Linked DNA regions of Pelodictyon luteolum DSM 273. The protein of the gene in region 1 interacts with the protein of each later gene in a pairwise test. Links are inferred from orthologs where the notes say so. Each region holds a gene or a part of one and is shown in the gene's direction. Other genes may lie near its edges.

The links.
Region 2: the proteins of recA (region 1) and dprA interact in binary tests that used the Bacillus subtilis proteins (3 or more experiments, as listed by UniProt). The link is inferred for Pelodictyon luteolum DSM 273 from one-to-one orthologs.

What each region holds. Positions count from the first base shown.
Region 1 is NC_007512.1:279,759-282,931, forward strand. What follows is about bases 151-3,002. They hold recA (recombinase RecA), read left to right. Parts: upstream 151-979; coding sequence 980-2,026; downstream 2,027-3,002. Other genes in these bases: PLUT_RS01425 (NAD-dependent epimerase/dehydratase family protein), read left to right, coding at 151-939; dusB (tRNA dihydrouridine synthase DusB), read left to right, coding at 2,031-3,002. Outside these bases: more of PLUT_RS01425, read left to right, coding at 1-150; more of dusB, read left to right, coding at 3,003-3,095; PLUT_RS01440 (aspartate-semialdehyde dehydrogenase), read left to right, coding at 3,092-3,173. UniProt on the Bacillus subtilis protein: Multifunctional protein involved in homologous recombination, DNA repair and competence.
Region 2 is NC_007512.1:1,976,144-1,979,343, forward strand. Bases 32-2,910 are described here. They hold dprA (DNA-processing protein DprA), read left to right. Parts: upstream 32-968; coding sequence 969-1,853; downstream 1,854-2,910. Other genes in these bases: PLUT_RS09120 (polyprenyl synthetase family protein), read left to right, coding at 32-918; PLUT_RS09130 (OmpH family outer membrane protein), read left to right, coding at 2,018-2,566; lptC (LPS export ABC transporter periplasmic protein LptC), read left to right, coding at 2,594-2,910. In the rest of the region: more of PLUT_RS09120, read left to right, coding at 1-31; more of lptC, read left to right, coding at 2,911-3,178. UniProt on the Bacillus subtilis protein: Protein that helps load RecA onto ssDNA during transformation. Binds cooperatively to circular ssDNA, is able to bridge different segments of DNA. Favors the loading of RecA onto SsbA- or SsbB-coated ssDNA and formation of RecA-DNA filaments.

The sequences.
Region 1 (3,173 bases):
CAGCTGCTGCTTTCGCTCATGAGGGGTGCCGGCGGCGGTGAGGGGGTGCGGATCGTTGCCCGTGAGGGCTCGGACTGCTCCTTTTCGGGCACCCTTCCCGTGGAGGTCGTGCGGGCGGACATCCTGAACCAGCCTGCGCTTGATCTGGCATTCCGGGGCATCGACACCGTGTTCCACTCTGCGGGGCTGATTTCCTATACGAAGCGCCACACTGGCGAGCTCTACGACGTCAATGTCCTCGGCACCCGAAACGTGGTGAACGCATGCCTCAACGCCGGGGTCCGGCGTCTGGTCGTCACCAGCTCGATGGCCGCGGCCGGCGCCACCGAGGATGGTTCGCCGGTCGGTGAATCGGCTTCTTTCCAGGACTGGCAGCGCCGGAACGGGTACATGGAGTCGAAGCATCTTGCCGAACTCGAGGTCTTGCGCGGAGCCGCCGAGGGGCTTGAGGCCGTCATGGTGAGCCCGGGGGTTGTCATCGGCCGGGACCCCTCGAATCCTGCGTCGAAGAGCTCATCGAACGATGTCCTGCGCCTCATCTATCAGGGACGCATCCCGGTGCATCCGACGGGCGGTACCGGTTTTGTCGATGTTTCTGACGTCGTCGACGCCCTCATTGCCGGATGGCGCCTCGGCCGCAGCGGTGAACGTTATCTGGTGGTGGGCCACAATATGACTTTCAAGGAGCTTTACCTGCGCATCGCTGAGCTTCCCGGCAGCCGCACGCGCCCCACCATCGCCCTACCGGGTCCCATCGGCTCCTTGGCAGGCATCGGCGGCGAACTCTATTCCTGGATCTCAGGCCGCCCGTCGTTCATCAGCATTGAGAGCATCCGCCTTGCCGGGCGGAGGGCTTCATACAGCAACATGAAATCAACGGAGGAACTTCAGGTCAGCTACCGGCCGCTTGAAGAGACTCTCTTAAGCGCAGTAACCTGAAGGGCCGGTTTTTTTCGTTCACCATACCCCTAAATGCACCATGGCTACACCCAGACCCGCAGAGACCGCCCCAGGCGTTGATCCGGCAAAACTCAAACAGCTGAACCTCGCTGTCGAAGCCCTTGAAAAGCAGTTCGGCAAAGGTGCCATCATGCGCCTCGGGGACGATTCGGCAGTGATGCAGGTCCAGTCGATTTCAACCGGATCGATGACCCTCGATTTCGCTCTTGGCGTCGGAGGCCTTCCGCGCGGCAGGGTGACGGAGATATACGGCCCCGAATCGTCCGGCAAAACCACCCTTGCGCTTCATGTCATCGCCGAAGCCCAGAAGGCCGGCGGCATCGCCGCTCTTGTTGATGCTGAGCACGCTTTCGACCCCAGCTATGCCCGCAAGCTCGGGGTTGACATCAATGCCATGCTGATCAGCCAGCCGGAGTCCGGCGAGCAGGCGCTCTCCATTGTTGAAACACTCGTGCGCAGCGGCGCGGTCGACGTGGTCGTTGTCGATTCCGTTGCAGCCCTTGTGCCTCAGGCGGAGCTTGAGGGAGAGATGGGAGACAGCGTGGTCGGTCTGCAGGCCCGGCTCATGAGCCAGGCGCTGCGCAAACTTACCGGCGCCATCTCCAAGTCGAGCAGCGTCTGCATCTTCATCAACCAGCTGCGCGACAAGATTGGCGTCATGTACGGAAGCCCGGAAACAACCACCGGCGGCAAGGCGCTCAAGTTTTATTCCTCTATCCGGCTCGATATCCGCAAGATTGCCCAGCTGAAAGACGGCGACGAAATCATCGGCAACCGCACGAAGGTTAAAGTGGTCAAGAACAAGGTTGCGCCTCCTTTCAGGATTGCCGAGTTCGATATCCTTTACGGGGAGGGCATCTCCCTCATGGGCGAGTTGATCGATCTTGCCGTGGAGTTCGGTGTGGTCAAGAAGGCTGGTTCATGGTTCAGCTACGGCCCGGACAAACTCGGTCAGGGACGCGAAGCCGTGAAGAAGGCGCTGCGCGAAGACCCCGAGCTTTTCAAGAAGGTGCACAGCCAGGTGAAGGATGTCATGACCGGCAACCCGGAGGCCCTGCAGCCCTGACGGCATGAAAATCGGAAAGCTCGACATCGACCGCCCCGTCATCCTCGCCCCCATGGAGGATGTGACCGACCGCGCGTTCCGGCAGCTCTGCAAGCGCCACGGGGCGGACATCGTCTATACGGAGTTTGTCAGTGCCGAGGCGCTCAGGCGGGGCATTGAAAAGACCGTCCGGAAACTGAAGGCGGATCCGGTTGAGCGGCCCCTGGCTGTGCAGATTTTCGGCAGCACGGTGGAGTCGATGGTGGAGGCTGCGGTGATTGCCGAAGAGTTCCAGCCGGATTACCTTGACATCAATTTCGGATGCCCGACGAAGAAGGTTGCCGGGAAGGGCGCCGGGGCTGCGCTGCTGAAAGAGCCGGAAAAGATGGCTGCCATTGCCGAGGCCGTGGTGAAAGCCGTCCGGCTGCCGGTGACGGCCAAGACCCGGATCGGCTGGGACCACGAATCGATCAACATTCTCGATGTGCTCCGGCGCCTCGAGGACGCCGGCATTCAGGCCCTCGCCCTGCACGGACGGACCCGGAGCGACATGTACAAAGGCAAAGCTGACTGGGGGTGGATTGCGGAGGCCAAACGGCATGCCCGCATTCCCCTTATCGCCAACGGTGACGTCTGGAGTCCCGAAGACGCACTGAGGATGTTCCTGGAAACCGGCGCCGACGGGGTGATGATCGGGCGGGGCTCGATCGGCAACCCGTTCATCTTTTCCGGGACGAAGCATCTCCTGAAAACCGGCACCCCGCCGCCTCCACCCGACTTCAGACTGCGCATCAAGGCAGCCATCGAGCACCTGCAGCTCTCGGTGGAGTTCAAGGGTGAGAAATACGGGACGCTTGAAATGCGACGTCATTATGCCACCTACCTGAAAGGCCTGCCGAAAGTATCGGTGGTGCGCAACAAACTGGTGCGCGAGGAGGATTGGCGGGCAGTGGAGAGTATCCTGCTCGAGTACCGCGAAGAGTGTGAGGGCTATGCCCGGGAGGGGCGGATCCGCGAGCATGCGGAGTACCTCAACGACCATTCAGATAAACTTGTATTGAACTATAAAGCATCGAACACAACCATATGAGCAGTTCCGAGAAAAAGTGCCGGGTAGCCATACTCGGCGCGACCGGCCTTGTTGGCCGCACCATGCTGCAGGTCCTTG
Region 2 (3,200 bases), 1.7 Mb from region 1 along the record:
TGCTTCAGCGCCACGACCCCGGCCACCCTCTATGCTCCGGCCCGATACATCCTTGAGGGCAAGGGCAAGCGCATCCGCCCATTCCTCACCCTGCTCGCCTCCGAAGCCGTCAGCGGCAACTCTGAAAATGCCCTGAAGGTTGCGCTCGCCGTCGAAGTGCTGCACAACTTCACCCTCATGCATGATGACATCATGGACGAGGCTGAACTCCGCCACAACCGACCGACCGTGCACCGGGAGTGGAACGCGAATGTCGCAATCCTCTCCGGCGACATGATGATCGCCTACGCCTACGAGCTTGCGCTCGAGGCCGAGAGCCACCGCCACTGCGAGCTCATCCACATCCTCAACCATGCCAACATCACCATCTGCGAAGGCCAGGCGCTTGACATGGAGCTTGAGGAGAAGCAGGACGCCACCATCGCCGACTACCTCGACATGATCTCCAAAAAAACAGGACGGCTCATCTCCGCGGCACTCGAAGCCGGCGGCGTATCGGCCGATGCAACCCGGGAGCAGCTCCAGAGCCTCGTTCTTTTCGGAGAGAAGATCGGCCGCGCCTTCCAGATCCAGGACGACTACCTCGACATCATGGCCGAAGACGGCAAGTCTGGCAAGATGGCCGGAGGAGACGTCATCAACGGCAAGAAAACCTACCTCCTGCTCCGCTCGCTCGAGCTCACGAGCGGTGCGGACAACGAACTTCTCCGCTCCATCTATATGAACAAGGGAATCGGCAAGGAACGCGTTCCCGATGTCAGGGCCGTCTTCGAACGCTGCGGGGTGCTCAAGGAGACTGCCGCCCTCATCAACAGCGATACCGAAGAGGCGCTTCAGGCACTCGAGAACCTCCCGAACGCCGAGGGCAGGGACTACCTCCGAGGCTTTGCCAACATCCTCATGAAGAGGGACTTCTGAAGGAGCCCGGGCGGCTTGACCCCCGAACCCTCCTGCTCGCCCTCACCCGGATTGCAGGCATCGGTCCGGCAAAGATGAAGGCACTCCTGGCCAGCGTCACTGAACCAGCGGAAATTGCCGGTCTCAGCCGGGACCGGCTCGCCCTCATCCCCGGCATCGGCGGACAGCTCTCGGGTGAAATCCACTCCTTTTTCCACCGCCCGATGGGGCTTCAGCAGTCGCTCGACGAAGCCCGCCGTCAGCTCGAACAGCTCCACCGCCTCGGCGGCAGGATGATGACGATCCTCGACCCGGACTACCCTCCCCTGCTCCGCGAAATCTACGACCCGCCGGCATGCCTGTTCATCCGTGGCACCCTGCCCCCTCAGCCGCAACCGGGGCTCGCCGTTGTCGGCACACGGCACTCTTCGACCTACGGCAAAGCCTGCGCCGCTCTGTTTTCCGGAGGACTTGCGGCATGCGGCATCACCATCTACAGCGGCCTGGCCTACGGCATCGACATGGCCGCCCATGAAGCAGCACTCAAGGCCGGAGGCACAACCGTGGCCGTGCTCGCCAGCGGAGTCGACACCGTATACACCGACCCAAAAGGGCGGCTCTGGCCGAAGATCGTGGAACGGGGGGCTCTCATCTCGGAAGAGTGGATAGGCTCGGAACTCAGTGCAGGGAAGTTCCCCAAACGCAACCGCATCATATCCGGAATCACCAGCGGCACCATCGTCATCGAGTCCGCCCTCAAGGGAGGCTCGCTCATCACCGCATCAAGCGCCCTTGAACAGAACAGGGAGGTGTTCGCCGTTCCCGGCTCAATCTTCAGCGCCCATTCAGAGGGCACGAACATGCTCATCCAGGAAGGCCGGGCCAAACCGGTCATGAAGATTGATGATGTGCTGGCGGAATTCGGGACGATGCTGCCGCCTTCACGAAAGGAGTGAAAGTATCCCTATCGCCGGGGGTGGAGGCATGAAAAGAATTCCCGCCGCCCGACAGGGAGCGCTATAGTTTTTAATCGCGGAATTATTACCTTTGAACATGTATTTCGTTCCATGGAACGACCATGGAACCGCAAGGAATCACTTCAAAATCAAACACGACCAAGATGAACCGCACCCGAGACCTTATGAGCCTGTGCCGCCGCACCGCCCTGGCCGCCGTATTCAGCATCATCGTCACCGTCCCCTCCCTGCAGGCCGCTCCGGTTGCCGGCAAGGTCGGAGTCGTCGATTTTCCGAGGATCCTCCAGCAGATGCCGGAAGCCAAACAGGCCGAAACAACCCTGAAAGCCACTGCCGCTCCCTTTGAAAAGGAGCTCCAGCGCCAGCAGGCCGAACTGCAGAAATCGGCTGAGGCATACGGCACCGCACGCGCATCAATGACCAAGCAGGCCCGCGACCTTAAAGAGAAGGACCTGAACCTGAAAGCCCAGGGCATGCAGAAATACAAACAGGACAAGTTCGGCCAGGGCGGCGTGCTTGACCTCAAGCAGCAGGCGCTCATCACCCCCATCCGCCAGAAGCTCCTTACAGCGGTCAAGACCGTTGCCGACCGTGAAGGCTACTCGCTCGTCCTAGACAAGCAGGCCATGGTGTACGGATCGGCGGACAGCGACCTCACCTTCAAGGTCATGAACCAGCTCAACATCAAGTAACCGTTCCGTTCACCACCAGTCAGCTTCATGGGCATCCCTCGACAGCATACCGCCACCGCACAACGGGGTGCCCATACCATCCTTATTACTGCCTTCATCCTCTTCTTCTCTGCCGGCTGCACTGCGCCGAAAGGCAATGAGCCCCGGCCGGATGCCCCCGTCGTCAAAAACAACAGCCCCGTTCAGGAAAGCTGGAGCTTCCGGTTCACAGTCACCGAAGAGGGCATCAGGAAATCACTGATCACGGCCGGCCATGCCGCCGAGTACAGGATTGAGGGCGGCAGCGAGCAGCATCTTGATGAGGGCGTGGCTGTCAACTTTTTCGATGCAGACGGCAACACCACCACCCACATCTCGGCAGACCGCGCCATCGTCTATGAGAATCAGGACATCGAGGGAATGGGCAACGTGGTGATATCCTCCAAAGACAGTACCGTCATCAGAACAGAGTACGCCCGGCGCTCAGGCAGCGACCGCATGATCCGCTCTGAGCGGTTCGTCACCATCAAAAGGCCCGGTCAATCAATCAACGGATACGGATTTGAAAGCGATCAGGAACTCAAGCATTATCGTATATTCCGTGGCAGCGGAGAAGGCCTGATCAACAAGTAACACACACAACGAAGTCCAGTTT